DNA from 3 places in the Mesorhizobium sp. CAU 1732 genome. Region 1 is predicted to be linked to each of the others. Evidence: predicted binding sites of a transcription regulator. Region 1 holds the regulator's gene; each other region holds the start of a gene.
The links. The regulator LexA, encoded in region 1, represses DNA repair genes until DNA is damaged. The targets are predictions, from matches to a motif close to TGTTCNNNNTGTGTTCNG.

Region 1 (6,366 bases):
GCGCTGCAGGAGGCAGGGCGTTCGGGCTTCGAGCAGTATCTCGAACGGGGGAACGCCTTTCTCCTCGTGCCGGCGTTCATGGCGATCGGCGCGCTCGTCTACTTCACGATGCCCAGTGAGCCGCCCGCAATCTTGCTGGTTGTGGCCGCAGTGTTTGCTGCCGGATGCGCGGTGATGGCTGTTGCCAGGCCCGTCATGCGCCTGACGGCACTTGCCGCGCTGATGACCCTTATCGGCATGGGAGCCGCCAAGGTCGAGACGTGGCGAGCATTGACCCCGATGATGGGCGCGGAGATCACCACGCGCATAACAGGACGGGTGGCACGCATCGAGCACCAGTCCAGCGGTCGGTTCCGCCTGACGCTCGACGTCGTCTCGACGGCTCGCCCTGAGCTTCGCTATGCGCCCGACAGGATCCGCGCCACCGCGCGCGCAATACCGGAGGGACTGAAACCCGGCGACACGATGACGGGCCTCGTTCGCCTGATCCCGCCCTCGGGACCGGTTCGCCCGCAAAGCTACGACTTCTCCTTCAAGAGCTATTTCGATGGAATCGGCGCGATCGGCTTCTTTCTCAACAATCCCGAACTTGCCGACATCGTCACAACACCTCGGTTCGGAGACCGCGTCCGCGCCTGGATCGAAGAGCAGCGCGGCATCATGGCGGGGCGGATCGCATTGCAGATCGGCGGCCCGGAAGGCGAGATCGCGGCAGCCCTCATCACCGGCGTCCGTGCGGGCATTCCGGAGGACATCAACGAAGCGCTTCGCGTCGTCGGCCTCTATCATGTGATCTCGATCTCGGGGCTTCACATGGCGCTCGTGGCGGGAACGCTCATGGTCGGCATGCGATGCTGCTTCGCGCTTGTTCCGGCCTTCTCGTCGCGGCACCCGGTGAAGAAATACGCCGCGTTTGTGGCGCTGTCGGCGACCGCATTCTACCTCGTGATGTCGGGCGCGGATGTCGCTGCACAACGAAGCTTCATCATGCTGGCGGTCATGCTGCTTGCTGTGATGGTGGACCGCGCGGCGCTGACCATGCGAAACCTTGCGATCTCGGCGATCATCATCCTTTTGATCGCGCCGCATGAAGTCGTCGGCCCGAGTTTCCAGATGTCGTTTGCGGCAACTGCCGCGCTCGTTGCCTCCTATGCTGCGTGGACGGAATACCGACAGGGAAAGCCGGCCAGCGGACCTCCGCCGCGGCGGTCGCCTGTCGCCTCCGTCCTGCGGGCGAGCGGAATCTACGCGGCGGGGCTCTCGATGACGTCCGTCGTCGCCGGCCTTGCGACGGCGCTTTTCACCGCATGGCATTTCCAGCAGGTCGCCCCGCTCGGTCTGGTGGCGAACCTGGCTGCAATGCCGTTCGTCTCGGTGATCGTCATGCCGATGGCGGTCATCGCATCGATCCTCATGCCGTTCGGCCTGGAAGGGCCAGCGCTGCAATTGATGGGGCTCGGCATCGCCGCGATGAATGCGGTCGCGATCTGGCTGGCTGAGCGATCCGTATTCGACATGACCGGCGCGATTCCGCTGGGCGCCGTGCTGATCACGACGCTTGCACTCGCATTTCTGACGATGACGGATGGGGTGATGCGGTGGGCTGCCGCGCCGCTTCTGGCAATCGCCGCATTCATGCTTTTCATGCGGGATGTGCCGGATGTCATCATCTCCGAAGATGGCAGTCTCGTCGCCATGCGGCTCGAGGATGGCCGCGTCGCCGTCAATCGCCCGCGTCCGCGCGCATTTACGATGGACAACTGGATGCGAGCTTTTGCAGCCACGGAGATCGTCCGACCCGGCACTGCCGCGGGATCACAAGCGGAGCACGCCTCGGGCTTCATCTGCAACGACGAGGGCTTGTGCATCGCGCGGCACGGAAGCGGGGGCGTTGTGGCCTATGCGGCGACCGAAAATGACGCGGCAGGTGTCTGCGGCGAAGCAACCGTCATCATCATCGACGACGCCACCGCCGGCGATCCGTGCGAAAACGCGGCAGTGCTGGTCATTACCAAACGCGACCTCGCGCGCCATGGCAGCGTCGAGTTCTCGTTTCCCGCAAATGGCCTGCGCCCCACGCCCCGCTACGCGATCAGGGAACCGTACCGCGCGTGGCACCATCATCGCCAGTTCTCGCGCGCAGCGCGCGGCATGCCGCCCTACCAGCGCGAAAATCCCGCCGAAGCCAATGACCGGCGGGATTAGAGGCCGGGCGCGCCGTCTGCCTTCAATAGCGGCGGATCAGGCCGACGAGTTTGCCCTGAACCTTGATGCGGTCCGGTCCGAAGATGCGTGTTTCGTAAGCCGGATTGGCGGCTTCCAGCGCGATCGACGCGCCCTTTCGACGGAACCGCTTGAGGGTCGCTTCCTCGTCATCGACGAGCGCAACGACGATATCGCCCGGACTGGCCGTCTGGCCATCCTTGATGATGACCGTGTCGCCGTCGAAGATGCCGGCCTCGATCATCGAGTCGCCTTTGACCTCGAGCGCATAGTGCTCGCCACCGGACAGCATTTCCGGCGGTACGCTGATCGAATGCGTCTTGTGCTGGATCGCGTCGATCGGAACGCCGGCCGCGATCCGCCCCATGACCGGGATCGATACGGACGCCGGAGTGTCGTCGTCATTGCTATGGGTATGCAGGCGGGAGCGCTCAGGCGCCCTGCCGAGGCTGCCCTGGATGACGCTCGGTGAAAACTTCTTCGCCGCATTCAGGCCCGGAGCAATCGAATCGGGAAGCCGCAGAACCTCCAGCGCGCGCGCCCTGTTGGGAAGACGCCTGATGAAGCCCCGTTCCTCGAGAGCGGTGATGAGACGGTGGATGCCGGATTTGGACGCCAGATCGAGCGCTTCCTTCATTTCGTCGAAAGAAGGGGGGATTCCCGTCTCCTTCAACCGCTCATGGATGAAGAGAAGCAGTTCGTGTTGCTTGCGCGTCAGCATCGCTCGCCCCTTGGGAATCGATCCAAAAACAAAACCAGAACAAACACTATCTGTTCCAGTTGTGTTCCGCAACACGTTTAATTTTAATGAATTCGTTGATGCTTTGTTCAGCTTAGCAGCATGACGCGGCAAGCATCGCCAGGCTCGGCCGCGGCTGCTCCCGGCTCTCTGACGATCAGCGCATTCGATGCGGCGAGCGTCTTGAGCATCGACGAATCCTGCGTGCCGAAGGGGGTCGCGGTGAGTTCGCCATCACGGTCCTCGACATGCGCCCGCACGTAATCCTGTCGGTGATCGTTGGCTTTCATGGGCGATCCGAGACGGGCTGAGCGCAATCGGTTGGCGGTAGAGCGGCCGGCGAGGGCAGCCACCAGCGGCACGAGGAAGACATAGGCACAAACCATGCTCGAGACAGGGTTGCCCGGCAGACCCAGCACCCGCGTGTCATCGAAGCGCCCGAACATCAGCGGCTTGCCCGGACGCATGGCGATCTTCCAGAACTCAAGCTGCATTCCCTGGCCGGCAAGCACGTCGCGGACGAGGTCGTGGTCACCGACAGACGCGCCGCCCAGCGTGACGACGATGTCGGCGCGCGCGGCGCGTGCGCGATCCATGGAGGCGGCGATCTGCGCGCGATCGTCGGGGACGATGCCGAGGTCGAGGATTTGCGCGCCGGCGTTGCGCGCGATCGCGGCGACGCCATAGCTGTTGGACGCGACGATCTGGTCCGGGCCGGGATTGTCACCCGGTGCGACAAGCTCCGTGCCGGTGGCGATGATCGCGACCAGCGGTTTGCGCACAACCGGCAGCATCGCATGGTTGGCGGCCGCGGCGAGCGAAAGTGCGGCCGGATCGAGCAGGCGGCCAGCGCTCAAGAGTGGCTCGCCGGTGATGAAGTCGAGGCCTTCGCGGCGGATGTGTCTGCCCTTTGGCGTCGCTTCCAGCGCCTCGATGGTCTGGTTGCCGACACCCTTGGCATCTTCCTGAAGGAGAACCGTGTCGGCGCCATTTGGAATCGGTGCGCCGGTAAAGATGCGCACGGCCTCGCCGGGGCCGACCGTGCCGTCGAAGCGCTTGCCGGCGATCGATTCGCCGATCACGTTGAGCTTTGCCGGTATGGTCTCGATGTCTTGCCCACGCACCGCATAGCCGTCCATCGCCGAGGCGGGGAAGGGCGGTTGCGTTCGTCTTGCGGCGATGGCCGAGGCCAAAACGCGACCGGAGGCTTCGGCGATTGCGACATCTTCCGCGCCAAGCGGACCGGCGTCGCGCAGGAGTTGCGCCAGCGCATCGTCGACGGGCAGCAGACCAGCCAACTCAGGCCTCCGCGGCGCGGTAATCGCCGGATTTGCCGCCGCTCTTCTCGACAACGCGGATTCCGGTGATCGTCATTCCACGATCGGCGGCCTTGGCCATGTCGTAGATCGTGAGGCAGGCGACGGATGCGGCCGTGAGCGCTTCCATCTCCACACCGGTTTTGCCGGTCACACGGGCCAGCGCGCGCACGCGCAGGCCGGGCAGCGTGGCGTCAGGCTCGATATCGACGGAAACCTTCGTGAGCAGAAGCGGATGGCAAAGCGGAATCAGCTCGTGCGTGCGCTTGGCCGCCATGATGCCGGCGATGCGCGCGGTGCCCAGAACGTCCCCCTTCTTGGCGTCGCCATCGAGGATCATGCGCAGCGTCTCCGCTTTCATGACCACCGCGCCTTCCGCGATCGCGGTACGCTCGGTCTCGGCCTTGGCGCCGACATCCACCATGTTGGCTTCGCCCGATGCACCCAGATGTGTGAGGCCGGAACCGCTCATCGGGTGTCAGCCTGCCGCGCTGCGCTGTTCGATGCCGAGAAGCGTGCGGGTCGCAAGTGTCACATCGGCCTGCCGCATCAGGCTCTCGCCGACGAGGAAGCAGGAGATGCCAGAATTCGACAGGCGATTGCAGTCGGCATGCGTGAAGATGCCGCTTTCGCCGACGATGAGGCGCTCGTCGGGCACGAGTTGCGCCAGACGTTCCGATGTCTCGAGGCCTACTTCAAACGTTCGCAGGTTGCGGTTGTTGATGCCGATGAGGGGTGAGGCGAGTTTTAGGGCGCGCTCCATCTCCGCCTCGTCATGCACCTCGATCAGCACGTCCATGCCGAGGTCGTGCGCTTCGCCTTCCAGGGCCCGCGCGTCGTCATCCGATAGGCTCGCCATGATGATCAGGATCGCGTCAGCACCCCAACTGCGCGCTTCATGGACCTGATAGGTCTCGAACATGAAGTCCTTGCGCAGCACGGGCATGGCGGTCGCCGCGCGTGCGTGGGTGAGGAATTCCGGTGCGCCCTGGAACGATGGCGTGTCGGTCAGGACGGAAAGGCAGGCCGCGCCCCCGGCTTCATAGGCGCGGGCGAGTGACGGCGGATCGAAATCGGCGCGGATGAGGCCCTTGGAGGGGCTCGCCTTCTTGATCTCGGCGATGAGCGCAAAGTCTCCGACCGCCTGCTTGGCCTGGATCGCCTTACGAAAGCCCCTCGGCGCATCGACGTCGCGGCTGCGCGCCTTGAGCTCGGAAAGCGGCACCGCCGCCTTTGCCGCGGCGATTTCGTCGCGCTTGTAGACTTCGATCTTCTGGAGAATGTCCGTCATTGCGGCTTCCCCTTTCGGTTGGAAACGTGAACCAGCCTATCCAGCGCCGCAAGAGCAGACGCGCTGTCGATCGACTGCGTGGCCATGGCGATGCCGTCCGGGAGCGTCGCGACCGTGCCCGATACGACGAGGGCACCCGCCGCGTTGAGGATTGCGATGTCGCGGTAGGCGTTTCGCTCGCCCGACAGGACGGCACGCAGGGCGCGCGCATTGTGCTGCGCGTCGCCGCCTTTCAAATCCTCCGGCCTCGCCCTGGCAAGACCGACATCCTCCGGCGCGATTTCGAAGGTGCGAACCTCGCCATTCTCAAGCGCTGCGACCTTCGTCGTGCCCGCTGTGGTCATCTCGTCGAGGCCATCGCCATGGACGACCCAGATCGATTCGGAGCCGAGCCCCTTGAGAACATGCGCGATCGGCTCGACCCATTGCGGCGCGAAGACACCGACCAGTTGGCGCGAAACGCCGGCCGGATTGGAGAGCGGACCAAGCAGGTTGAAGATCGTGCGCGTGCCGAGTTCGACGCGGGACGGGCCGACATGGCGCATGGCCGAATGATGGGCGGGCGCGAACATGAAGCCGACACCCGCTTCCTCGATACAGGTCGAGATGTGATCGGGGGAAATCTCGATGTCGATACCCAGGGCGATCAGCGTATCGGCCGCACCCGACTTTGACGACAAGGCACGGTTGCCGTGCTTCGCCACGGGAACGCCCGCACCTGCCACGATGAAGGCAGCGCAGGTCGAGACGTTGTAGGAGCCCGAAGCGTCACCGCCCGTGCCGACGATGTCGATCGC
Region 2 (6,366 bases), on a different contig from region 1:
GAAGCCGCGCTGAAGTTCAACCAGGAGACCGGCATCCCGGTCTACCGGTGGTCGGTAGCAGACTACGACGCCTGCGTCACAGGTCTCGCTCAGGTCGAGGCCGATCTCGGGCCGATCGACATCGTCGTCAACAATGCCGGCATCACGCGCGACGCGATGTTTCACAAGATGACGCCGCAGCAGTGGCGCGAGGTCGTCGACACCAATCTCAACGGCGTCTTCAACATGACGCATCCGCTGTGGTCGGGTATGCGCGACCGCAAATTCGGCCGTGTCATCACGATTTCCTCGATCAATGGTCAGAAGGGGCAGGCGGGACAAGCCAACTACTCCGCCGCCAAGGCGGGCGATCTCGGCCTGACCAAGGCGCTGGCGCAGGAAGGCGCGCGGGCCGGCATCACGGTCAACGCGATCTGCCCCGGCTACATCGCAACCGAGATGGTCAAGGCGATCGACGAGAAGGTGCTTAACGAGCGCATCATCCCGCAGATCCCGGTCGGCAGGCTTGGCGAGCCGGAAGAAATCGCGCGCTGCGTGGTCTTCCTGGCTTCGGACGAGGCGGGGTTCATCACCGGTTCGACCATTTCGGCGAATGGCGGGCAGTTCTTCGTTTAGTTTCCATGAAAACGGCGCGTCCGGAGGCGCCGTTTTCGCGTTGGATGATGGCAGGCCTATTCCGCGGGGATAGCCGTATTGTCGATCGTGGGTGCCCGTTCTTCGAAGAGGGCCAGATGGGCCATCCCCGCAAGAGCGGCACCCACAAGCGGGGCGACCCAGAACAGCCAGAGTTGCTGCAGAGCCCAGCCGCCGACAAAGAGAGCCGGGCCAGTCGAGCGCGCCGGGTTCACCGACGTGTTCGTCACCGGGATCGAGATCAGGTGAATGAGGGTCAGCGCCAATCCGATCGCGATCGGTGCGAAACCCGGGGGCACGCTCTTGCCCGTCGCGCCGAGGATGATCATCAGGAACATGAAGGTGAGCAGCACTTCGGCGACGAGAGCCGCTGTCAGCGAATAGCCGCCGGGCGAGTGCTCGCCATAGCCGTTGGACGCGAATCCGTCCGCCAGTGAGAAACCCGCCTTTCCGCTGGCGATCAGGTAGAGCGCGCCGGACGCGATCACCGCGCCGAGCACCTGCGCGGCGATGTAGGGCAGGACATCCTTCGCAGGGAACCGCCCCGCGAAGAGCAGGCCGACCGAAACGGCCGGATTGAAATGGCCGCCGGAAATGCCGCCGACCGCATAAGCCATGGTCAGCACCGTCAGGCCGAACGCCAGCGAAACGCCGAGAAGGCCGATGCCGACCTCCGGGAAGGAGGCGGCGAGAACCGCGCTGCCGCACCCGCCGAAAACGAGCCAGAACGTACCCAGACACTCTGCGAAGAGACGCTTTGTCATGTGGACCCCTCCATTAGACTAACGTTACGTAAGGAGGCACGGATAACGAAAGAATGCAACTATGGCGCGAATAGACAAGACTTGTTCAATTGCGACATTCGCCGATGGCGATGCGGACGTGGCGATAGGGACGGTGGAAGCAGCAGCCTTTCGGGAGGTGACCCCCGCTGTCTGTGATCCAAATCGGGACGTATGGGTTAACGGTTATCTGCATGTGCTGTTCGCAAGCAGTGGAAAGCCTGTGGAGTTATTGTGGACAAGCTGTGTGCAACACAAGATGTTGTGGTGAACAAAGCGGGAAACTTCCGAAGGCAGTGATTCGTCGCTGATTCGTTCCGGCTTTGGGCCGATCCTTAACGGCAAAGCAGCTCAAAACGGCCAGACGTTAACGAGCTATGAAAAATTCCATAATGAAATCTTACGCTTGGCCGCAGGTTGTGGGTGCGCTGCCGCCAGCGTGAAAGGCGCTGCTTAAAAGTGTTAACGCGCATCGGCAAATCCACCCGAGATGTGTTTCATTCGATTCAGCATGTGGTGAAATGCCAGGACGAAAATCAACATCTTGTGGTGATCAAATCGGGAACATCACCGAGTCAGTGATTCGTCGCTGATTCGTTCCAGACTCGTTCCGTTTGTTAATCGTGGTCGGTTTTCACTGGTGCTGAGCGAACCGCCACCTATCTTCAACGGCAAACGCCACCTTTCGCTTCACCGGGACGGCGTGCTAACCGAAACATCCGCCGCGCACGCGCGCAAACAGGGCACGATTTCCCACGATGAACATCCAGACCAGAAACGACGGACCGCTCGTCCTATCAGGCCGGGATGTGACTGCCGTGCTCGGGCCGACCAACACAGGCAAGACGCATCTCGCGATCGAGCGCCTCGTCGCCCATGAGAGCGGCGTCATCGGTCTGCCGCTGCGGCTTCTGGCGCGCGAGGTCTATGCGCGTGTCTGCGAGAAGGTGGGCGCGTCGAAGGTTGCCCTGATCACCGGCGAGGAAAAGATCGTGCCGCCCGGTGCGCGCTACTCGGTCTGTACGGTCGAGGCGATGCCACGCGAGACCGATGCCGCCTTCGTCGCCATCGACGAGGTGCAGCTTGCCGCCGATCTGGAGCGCGGCCACATCTTCACCGACCGCATCCTGCATCTGCGCGGGCGGCAGGAAACGCTGCTGCTCGGTGCCGGCACGATGCGCGGCATCCTGGAAAAGCTCCTGCGCGGCATTTCCGTGGTCACGCGTCCGCGCATGTCGCACCTCGCCTATGCGGGATCGAAAAAGCTGACGCGCCTGCCGAGGCGTTCCGCCATCGTCGCCTTCTCGGCCGACGAGGTTTACGGCATCGCCGAACTCATTCGCCGCCAGCGCGGCGGCGCGGCCGTCGTGCTCGGCGCACTTTCTCCCCGGACGCGCAATGCGCAGGTCGAGCTCTATCAATCGGGCGACGTCGATTTCCTCGTCGCGACCGACGCCATCGGCATGGGCCTCAATCTCGATGTCGACCATGTGGCGTTTGCCCAGAACCGGAAGTTCGACGGTTATCAGTATCGCGATCTGTCCGCCGCCGAACTGGGCCAGATCGCGGGCCGCGCCGGCCGCCATCTGCGTGACGGGACATTCGGCGTCACCGGTCAGGTCGATCCGCTCTCGGACGAGCTGATAGACCGCATCGAAGCCCACAATTTCGATTCCATGAAAGTGCTGCAGTGGCGAACCGCCAGGCTGGACTGTTCAAGCCTCGATGCCCTGAAGCGATCCATCGACACGATCCCGCCCGTGGAAGGCCTGACCCGCGCTTTGCCGGCGGTCGATGCGCGGGCGCTGGAGCAGCTTTCCAAGGATCCGCAGATCGTCGCGCTGGCCACGGCGCCCAAGCGGGTCGAGATGTTGTGGGAGGCCTGCGCGCTTCCGGACTATCGACGCATAGCGCCGGCGCAGCATGCCGATATCATCGGATCGATCTATCTCGACCTGGCCCGCAAGGGCCATGTCGATGAAAACTACATGGCCGAGCAGGTTCGCCGCGCCGATGTGACGGATGGCGACATCGACACCTTGTCGCAGAGAATCGCACAGATCCGCACCTGGACCTTCGTGTCCCACCGACCCGGATGGCTTGCCGATCCGGCACACTGGCAGGAAAAAACGCGTGAGATAGAGGACAGACTGTCCGATGCGCTCCACGAACGATTGACGAAACGCTTCGTAGACCGCAGGACTTCCGTGCTCATGAGGCGCCTGAGAGAAAACGCAATGCTGGAAGCTGAAATAAACCCGTCCGGAGACGTCGTCGTCGAGGGACACCATGTGGGAGCACTGCAGGGCTTCCGCTTTACCGCCGATCCATCGGCGGGCGGCGAGGATGCCAAGGCGGTTAAGGCTGCCGCGCAGAAGGCGCTTGCGCAGGAATTCGAGACGCGTGCCGACAAGTTCGCCGTGGCGGCCAATGGCGATTTCGCGCTCGCCTCCGACGGGCTGCTGCGCTGGATCGGCTCGCCCGTCGCGACGCTGACTGCCGGCGAGGACGATCTGTCGCCGCGCGTCATTCTTCTGGCAGACGAGCAACTGACCGGTCCTGCGCGCGACAAGGTCGCGGCGCGTGCCGAGCGCTTCGTTCACTACCAGATTGAGACACTGTTGAAGCCGCTCTTCGATCTGAAGAATGCGGACCAGCTCACCGGCATCGCGCGCGGCATCGCATTCCGGCTGGTCGAGAATTTCGGCATCCTCAATCGCCGCGACGTGGCAGACGACGTCAAAGCATTGGACCAGGATGCCCGTGGGGCGTTGCGTCGTCTCGGCGTCCGCTTCGGTGCGTTTCACATTTTCGTGCCGGCGCTTCTCAAGCCGGGTCCGGCCGGTCTCGTGACGCTGCTCTGGGCGCTGCGCAACGACGGCAAGGACAAACCGGGCTTCGGCGACGTGGTCAACGGACTGGCTTCCGGCCGCACGTCGCTTGTTGTCGATACATCGTTCGAGCCGACCTTCTATGGCCTGGCGGGTTATCGCTCGCTTGGGCGTCGCGCGGTGCGCGTCGATATTCTGGAGCGCCTTGCCGATCTTATTCGCCCGGCCCTGTCGTGGCGTGCGGGTACGGGCAAACGCCCCGAAGGCGCGTTCGACGGCGCGGCGTTCATCGTGACGCCCGCGATGATGTCGATCCTCGGCGCGACCGCCGAAGACATGGAAGAAATCCTGAAGGGCCTGGGTTACCGCGCCGAACCGAAGTCGGCGGCGGATGTGCAGGCGAAGCTCGACGCGTTCGACGCGGCGGAACACGAGGCTGCCGCGGCCAAGGCCGCTTCCGCCGAGCAGGCAAAGGCGGCCGCCGCGCAAGCCGCAGCCGAACCGGCTGCGCCTGCTGCCGAGGATACGCGTGCAGTGGTAGCCGGGGACGCGCCGATCGAGGCCGAGGCGGGGACACCAGCCGAAGCCGAAACGGTGGCCGCCGAGGTCGAGACAGTCGTTGCAGAGGCTGCGGTGGCAGACGCGGGAACGACTGAAGAGGCTCCTGCAGAAATTTCGGAGACGGCTTCGTCAGAGGACGCTCGGGCCGACCGGTCTCATGAAGCGACCGCACAGGACGCGGAAGCTGCGCCCGTCGAGGACGCTTCGAGCGGGGAAGCAGACGCTGACACTGTGGTTGCTCAGCCGGCGCTGGAGACGGTCGAGGCAGCGGAGGCGGGTGCAGAGCCGGCCGAAGCGCCCAAGCCGATCCTGCTCTGGCGTCCTGCCCGTTTCGAAGGGCGTCGCAACCAGGGACAGCGCCATGCGCGTGGTCCCGCGCAAGGTCGTGGCCAGCGGCGCGATGGCGCGCCGTCGGAAGGCACCCAGGCGGCAGGCGGCCAGGGCGAGGCGCGGGAGCGTCCCGCAGGGCGCGAGCACTTCCGTGGCAAGCCGAAGGGCAAGCCGGGCGAGGGACGTCCGGATGGTCGTCAGGATGGACGCCGCCAGGATAGCCGTCGCAATGACGGCGCGGGCGGCGGACGCGACGACCGCTCGAAGCCGGGCTTCCGCGACAAGGGCAAGCCTGCCTTCGGCGGTGGTAAGCCGCGCGAGGAGCGTCCGGCCAAGATCGATCCGGATTCGCCCTTCGCCAAGCTCGCCGCATTGCGCGACCAGCTCAAGAAGTAGATGGCGTCGGCTGCCCGTCAGCGCATCGACAAATGGCTGTTCTTCGCGCGCGTGGTAAAATCGCGTTCGCTTGCAGCCAAGCTGGTGCAGGCGGGGCGTGTTCGTCTCAATCGCGAGAAGATCGATCAACCGGCCCACGCGGTGAAGATCGGAGATGTGCTGACCATCACGCTGGAACGCCGCGTGGTGATCTATCGCGTGGTGGATGGCGGTGCGCGACGTGGTCCAGCCGAAGAGGCGCGCACCCTCTACGACGATCTGACACCGCCACCGCCCTCAGGGGACGACATCTCGGCTGGTGCGCTCGTCCCGGTACGCGCGCCGGGCAGCGGCCGGCCCACCAAGCGCGACCGACGATTGACGGACGCGCTGCGCGACGAGGAATAGCCGTTGGAATTTGGTTCCCGCACAGGTGCTTTGCGCGCAATGGTCGCCCTTGCGCGGTTTCGCCAAAGGCGTTACCTCACCGCCGGATATCAGACTGACATGCCGGCTGGAGCCGCCCTATGACCTACCTCGTCACCGACAATTGCATCAAGTGCAAGTACATGGATTGCATCGAGGTCTGTCCGGTCGACTGCTTCTACGAAGGCGACAACATGCTCGTCATTCATCCGGACGAGTGCATCGATTGCGGTGTCTGCGAGCCGGAATGCCCTGCTGACGCGATCAAGCCGGATACCGAGCCGGGCCTCGACAAGTGGCTGCAGATCAACACCGAATATGCGTCCAAATGGCCGAACATCACGGCGAAGAAGGATGCTCCCGCCGACGCCAAGGACTTCGACGGCGTCGAGAACAAGTTCGAGAAGTACTTTTCCGCGGAGCCTGGC
Region 3 (6,366 bases), 2.7 Mb from region 1:
CCGCGAATATCGAACCAGTATGCCGTGTCTGTCGCAGGATCGTAGGTCGGTCCCTCGCCAAGCTGGCAGACGTGATCCGAGAACACAGAAGCCGCTGTATCGTCCATCGCTTGTCCCCCGCGGTCCGGGCTGTCCCGGTCTGGTGATTTTGAGGCAGGTGCACACGTCCCGCAAGATCGCGTGTCGATCAGTCGGCCATCGCCATCGCACGATAGGCGTCGCGCAGGTAGCCCATCGTGGCGTCGGCGTCCGATGGTCGCCCGAACAGATAGCCCTGCCCGCCGCCGCATCCGAACTGGACGAGACGCGCAGCCTGCGCCTCTTCCTCGATGCCCTCCGCGACCACATCCATGCCCAGGCCCTCGCACATCGCCAGAATGGCGCGGATGATGTGTTCGGACGGCCGATCCTCGAGGATCGACGAGACGAAGGCGCGATCGATCTTCAGCTTGTCGAAATGGAACTCGCGCAGCCGCCCCAGCGATGACTGGCCGGTGCCGAAATCGTCCAGCGCGACGCGAATGCCGACACCGCGCAGATCGTTGACGATCTTTTCCGCAGATTGCGGATCGGACATCAGGCCGGTTTCGGTGATCTCGATTTCGAGACGTCTCGGATCGAAGCCCGTACGCTCCAGAATCGCCAGGATCTGCTGGCCGGTGTTCTGGTCGACCAGTTGCGACGGCGACAGGTTGAACGACAAAAAGAGCTCGTCGGGCCAGTTGCGGGCGGTCTGCGTCGCCTTGGACAGCAGGAGCTGCGACAGCGGACCGATAATGCCGCGCTCTTCCGCGATCGGAATGAATACGGCGGGCGAGACCGGCCCGAGGTCCGGATCGGTCCAGCGCGCCAGCGCCTCGAACCCGATGACCTGTCGCGACTTGAGATCGACGATCGGCTGGAAATGCGGCTCCACCTCGCCTGCCGCCACCGCGCGGCGCAGCGCCTGCTCGATGCGCGTCATGCGCTTGGCGGCTTCCTCCATCTCGCGGGTGTAGACCACGACCTTGCCACGGCCCGAGCGTTTGGCGTGATAGAGCGCGGTTTCCGCCTTGCTGACCAGCGTCTCGGTGTTCTCCTCGCCGGAATAGAACAGCGAGCAGCCGACCGAGGCCGAGAGCCGGGCGGTGCGGTCGCCGACATCGTAAGGCGCGGAGAGAATTTCGATCAGCATCAGCGCGCGCTGGTGCGCGGCGTCCTCGCTGAAGACCATCGGATAGAGAAAGGCGAACTCGTCGGCACCGACACGCGCCACGGTCGAGTGGTGGTCCATCGACGCCTTCAGGCGCATGGCGACCTGCAGCAGGATGTTGTCGCCCGCCCTGCGGCCAAACAAATCGTTGATCGGCTTGAAACCGTCAAGATCGAGAATGCCGACGGCGAACGGAGCGGGGTCCTCGGCTCGATCCACGATCAGCCGGTCCACCTTGTCGAAGAATCGGCGCAAATTGCCCAGACCCGTAAGCGGGTCCGTGAAGGCAAGGTCGGTGCCTTCGCTGGCGATCTGGCCGGTGCCGGACAGGTTGGGCATCGGCGCCTCTGTTGGTTTTCTCGTTTTCGCTTTTTTCAGGCCGAAAGCTGCCAGAAAACCCTTTAGGAAAGGTATCGGACAGAACAATCGCCCGGTCGCGCCAATGGCGACGATGACCAGCGCCAGCGCATGGCCACCGCGAGCCAGCCTGCTTTATCTCGACGCCGCCTGCGGGATGGGATAACCAGACGTCCCCGCCCTATGCATCCGCCGGAGTCTTCCCATGGCCCTTCGCGTCGCCGTCCAGATGGACCACATTTCCACCGTCTCGATCGCAGGCGATACCTCTTTCGCGCTGTCGCTGGAAGCACAGCGGCGCGGCCATGCGCTTTTCCACTACACGCCCGACCGGCTGACGATGGAGAATGGTGGCGTCTTTGCCCGTGTGGAGGCGATGGAGGTCCGCGATATCAAGGGCGACCACTACACGCTGGGGGCAGCCGAACGCACCGACCTGTCGACCATGGACGTGATCCTGCTTCGCCAGGACCCGCCCTTCGACATGAACTACATCACGACGACCCACATCCTGGAGCGCATCCATCCCAAGACGCTCGTCGTCAACGACCCGGCCTGGGTGCGCAACAGCCCGGAGAAGATCTTCGTCACCGAGTTTCCCGACCTCATGCCGGAGACGCTGATCACGCGCGATCCGGCGGAGGTGGATGCGTTTCGCCGCGCCCATGGCGACATCATCGTCAAGCCGCTCTACGGCAATGGCGGCGCCGGCATCTTCCACATGCGCGACGGCGACAGGAACCTCGGCTCGCTTCTGGAGATGTTCAGCCAAATGTTCCGGGAGCCCTTCATCGTCCAGCGCTATCTCAAGGATGTGCGCAAGGGCGACAAGCGCATCATCCTCATCGACGGCGAGGCCGTGGGCGCGATCAACCGCGTGCCGGCCGAGCACGATGCGCGTTCGAACATGCACGCCGGAGGACGCGCCGAGGCCACCGAACTCACCGAGCGCGAACGCGAGATTTGCGCGCGCATCGGTCCGTCGCTCAAGGAACGCGGCTTCATTCTCGTCGGCATCGACGTGATCGGCGACTACATGACCGAGATCAACGTCACGTCGCCGACCGGCGTGCGCGAGGTGAAGCGCTTCGGCGGTGCGGACATCGCCGCGCTGTTCTGGGATGCGGTCGAGGCAAAACGCGGGTAGATTTTTCCGGAGGGGCTGTCGGGTGCGGACGATCTGGTTCGTCCTTGGGGTATCGCACACAAGAGGAGAAGACCATGACTTCCGAAGCAAAGCCCGCCAACGACCGCGAACTCGTTCTCGACCGCCTGCTCGACGCACCACGCCACGCCATCTATCGCTGCTGGACCGAAGCCGACCTCTTGAAGCAGTGGTTCGTGCCGAAGCCCTGGACGATCGCCAGCGCCGAGGTCGATGTGCGCCCCGGCGGAACAAGCGACATCACGATGCGCGATCCGGACGGCAACGACTATCCCAACAAGGGTGTCTATCTCGACGTCGTGCCGAACGAGAAGCTGGTCTTCACCGACGCGTTCACGCACGCCTGGCAGCCATCCGAAAAGCCGTTCTTCGTTGGCGAGATCACGCTGGCAGACGAAGGCGGCAAGACACGCTACATCGCCCGGGCGCGGCACTGGACGGTGGAAGACCGCGAAAACCACGAGAAGATGGGTTTTCACGAAGGCTGGGGCCAGTCCGCCGACCAGCTCGAGGAACTCGCCAGGACGCTCTGAGCCTCCGCGAGATCGCTGTGGAAACCGCCTGAACGAGCCGGCCACGCGCCGGCTTTTTCGGTTTCGCGGAACAGATGTTCCGCATCTGCAACCACCTGCAACCTGTGTGCATCTCAAGCGCGAATTTGTTCTTGTATTGTTCTTGCCGTAGCGGCAGCTTTGTGCTTGAGTGCCGGCAGTCGGGTTTCGTTTTGGGACGGTTGCGTTTGGATTTGCCTGCGGGGGCGGATCGAAGGGGCAGGTAGAGCATGGTTGCGCGGGTCACCACCATCGCCTTCGAAGGCATCGAAGCCGTACCTGTCGATGTGCAGGTCATGGTCGGGCCTGGAAAGATCGGCATGCAGATCGTCGGCCTCGCCGACAAGGCGGTGGCCGAAAGCCGGGAGCGCGTGCAGGCCGCGCTTCACGCGTCCGGCCTGTCGATGCCGCCCAAGAAGGTGACGGTCAATCTCGCGCCGGCCGATTTGCCCAAGGAGGGCAGCCACTACGACCTGCCGATCGCGCTTGGCCTGATGGCCGCGCTTGGCGCCATCCCCGGCGATGTGCTGCAATCCTATGTCGTGCTCGGCGAACTCGCGCTGGATGGAACCACCGCACCGGTTACCGGCGCACTGCCGGCCGCGATCGGCGCGAACGCCCTGGGCAAGGGCCTGATCTGCCCCCATGCGGTGGGGCCGGAGGCGGCATGGGCAGGCTCCGACATCGACATCGTGGCGCCGCGCAGCCTGATATCCATCGCCAACCACTTTCGCGGCACGCAGGTTTTGTCGCGGCCGGAGCCGGCGGTTCATCCGGTCGCATCCAACCTGCCCGACCTCGCCGACATCAAGGGCCAGGAAAGCGCCAAGCGTGCCCTGGAGGTGGCGGCGGCCGGCGGGCACAATCTTCTGATGGTGGGGCCGCCGGGATCGGGAAAATCGATGCTGGCGCAGCGCCTTCCGTCGATCCTGCCGAAACTGTCGCCGCGCGAGTTGCTCGAAGTCTCGATGATCGCGTCGATCGCGGGCGAGATCGCCGGTGGAAAGCTCTCCGACCGACGGCCGTTTCGCGCGCCGCATCATTCCGCAACCATGGCCGCGCTCGTTGGCGGCGGCCTGCGCGTGCGGCCCGGCGAGGCGTCACTTGCCCATCACGGCGTGCTGTTTCTCGACGAACTGCCGGAGTTCAACCCGCAGGCGCTGGATTCCCTGCGCCAGCCGCTCGAGTCCGGCGAATGCGTCATCGCGCGCGCCAACGGGCGGGTCAGCTATCCCGCGCGCATCCAGCTCATCGCGGCCATGAATCCGTGCCGGTGCGGCATGGCGGGCGAGCCGGGCCATCGCTGCGCGCGCGGCCCGCGCTGCCAGGCCGACTACCAGGCCCGCATTTCCGGCCCGCTGCTCGACCGGATCGATCTGCGCATCGAGGTGCCTGCCGTCTCGGCGGGCGACCTCATCCGTCCCTCGCGCGCGGAAACCAGCGCTGTGGTGGCGGAACGTGTCGCACGTGCCCGGATGGTGCAGGCCGACCGCTATGCGGAGCGGGGGCTGTCCGGCATCACGACCAATGCGCTGTGTCCGACATCGCTGATCGAAGAGGTGGCGGCACTGGACCAGAGCGGCACGTCGCTGCTTCGCGACGCGAGCGAGAAGCTTAGCTTTTCAGCCCGCGCCTATCATCGTGTCTTGAAGGTCGCGCGCACCTTAGCCGATCTGGACGGCACGGCCAATGTCGGGCGTATTCATCTCGCGGAAGCGATCTCGTATCGCATGGCGGGAGAACGGCTCGCGCACGCGGCGTAGTCGAGCGACACTGCTCCGGTGTGAAACCGAGGCAGACAGATACCAACCGATCGAATAGCCCGTGGGTGGCTACGGCCCGCGCTACTCCAGAGCTCCGACGAGCATGTTCTGGTCTTCGCGAAGCGTCACCCAGCGACCCGTATGGACCGAAGCCTGCCGCTTCAGGAAGCGGTAGCCGGTCTTGTGCCAGAGGCGCATTTCGTTGCTCAGATTGTCGAGAACCATATCCCCGCGATCGGTGCGGACCGTCAGAACCGCGTGGCCTTCGCCGTCGCGCTTGCGCACCACGGTGATCAGAAGGTTCGACAGGGACATGCCCTTCTCTGCAAGTTGCCGGCGCTTTTCCAGCACATAGTCCTCGCAATCGCCGACATTGTTCACCGGATAGGCCCAGACCTCGTCCTTGCCGTAGATATCGAAGTCGCTCATCGGCTTCACGGCTTTGTTGACCGCGGCGTTGACGCGCAGGATCATCGCCTTGAGAGGCTCGGTCAGGATCGCGGGGCCGGAATCGCGCGGCCGGATAGAGCATTCCGAGGGATTGGTACGGCAAAAATCATAATGGCCGATCGGCTGGGAGGTGTATCCCCCAGTGATCATCGATCCGACGCCCGAAGCTTCGGTCGTCGTCCCCGTCGCCGCCGCGAAGAACAGCGCCGCGGCCGCGAGCGGCCACAGCCGCCACCTGCCATGCGTGGCTCTCATATCGCCCAAACCCCCGACTTCACCGATTCTTTTGATCGTTAAAGAAAAGTTAAATGGCGTTCGCCGCCGGAGTCAATCGGCCGAAAGGAGGAGTTCAAGGGGATGGTTAGCGTTACGAAAGCACTGTGTCTTCCATCACACAGGTGCCTGCACATAAATCAGGCGGCCTTTGAGGCGTCCGACCTGTGTGGGCGGGCCTTCACGCGACAAGCGAACAGAGGGCTCCGGAAGCCCCAAAACCTCGCGTTCGATGGGCGTTCTCAGCTCTTCACAAGGCGTGGTTTTGCCGACGAGCGCGCAGGGGTTGCCCGGCTTGTCATGAAGTCCACGATGCGCGGCACGATTTCGGAGCGGAAACGCGACCCGTTGAACACGCCGTAATGCCCGACCTTGGGCTGCATGTAATGCGCGCGCATCTCGTCGGGGATATTGACGCACAGATCGTGCGCGGCCTGCGTCTGGCCGATGCCTGAAATGTCGTCGTTCTCGCCCTCGACGGTGAACAGCGCGACGTTTCTGATCGCCGCCGGGTCCACCGGTTCGCCCCGATGCTTCATCCGCCCCTTGGGCAAATCCTGGCGCACAAAGACGGTTTCGACCGTCTGCAGGTAAAATTCGGCCGTCAAATCCATC

Region 2: AAFN55_RS19770 (helicase-related protein) is a predicted target of LexA. The motif match lies at 2,011-2,028, and genes of this name have one in related genera.
Region 3: AAFN55_RS00685 (YifB family Mg chelatase-like AAA ATPase) is a predicted target of LexA. The motif match lies at 3,374-3,391, and genes of this name have one in related genera.

Annotation. Positions count from the first base shown of each region.
Region 1 is NZ_JBDQQR010000001.1:2,875,991-2,882,356, reverse strand. It holds gene AAFN55_RS13970 (ComEC/Rec2 family competence protein) at 1-2,205, shown strand, start outside; gene lexA (transcriptional repressor LexA) at 2,228-2,944, opposite strand; gene glp (gephyrin-like molybdotransferase Glp) at 3,052-4,251, opposite strand; gene moaC (cyclic pyranopterin monophosphate synthase MoaC) at 4,262-4,750, opposite strand; gene trpC (indole-3-glycerol phosphate synthase TrpC) at 4,757-5,569, opposite strand; gene trpD (anthranilate phosphoribosyltransferase) at 5,566-6,366, opposite strand, start outside.
Region 2 is NZ_JBDQQR010000002.1:420,963-427,328, reverse strand. It holds gene phbB (acetoacetyl-CoA reductase) at 1-615, shown strand, start outside; gene aqpZ (aquaporin Z) at 672-1,397, opposite strand; gene AAFN55_RS19770 (helicase-related protein) at 2,174-5,533, shown strand; gene AAFN55_RS19765 (RNA-binding S4 domain-containing protein) at 5,534-5,920, shown strand; gene fdxA (ferredoxin FdxA) at 6,040-6,366, shown strand, end outside.
Region 3 is NZ_JBDQQR010000001.1:130,958-137,323, reverse strand. It holds gene AAFN55_RS00705 (SMP-30/gluconolactonase/LRE family protein) at 1-107, opposite strand, end outside; gene AAFN55_RS00700 (EAL domain-containing protein) at 188-1,531, opposite strand; gene gshB (glutathione synthase) at 1,755-2,696, shown strand; gene AAFN55_RS00690 (SRPBCC family protein) at 2,771-3,247, shown strand; gene AAFN55_RS00685 (YifB family Mg chelatase-like AAA ATPase) at 3,496-5,028, shown strand; gene AAFN55_RS00680 (transglutaminase-like cysteine peptidase) at 5,110-5,628, opposite strand; gene AAFN55_RS00675 (polyhydroxyalkanoate depolymerase) at 5,994-6,366, opposite strand, start outside.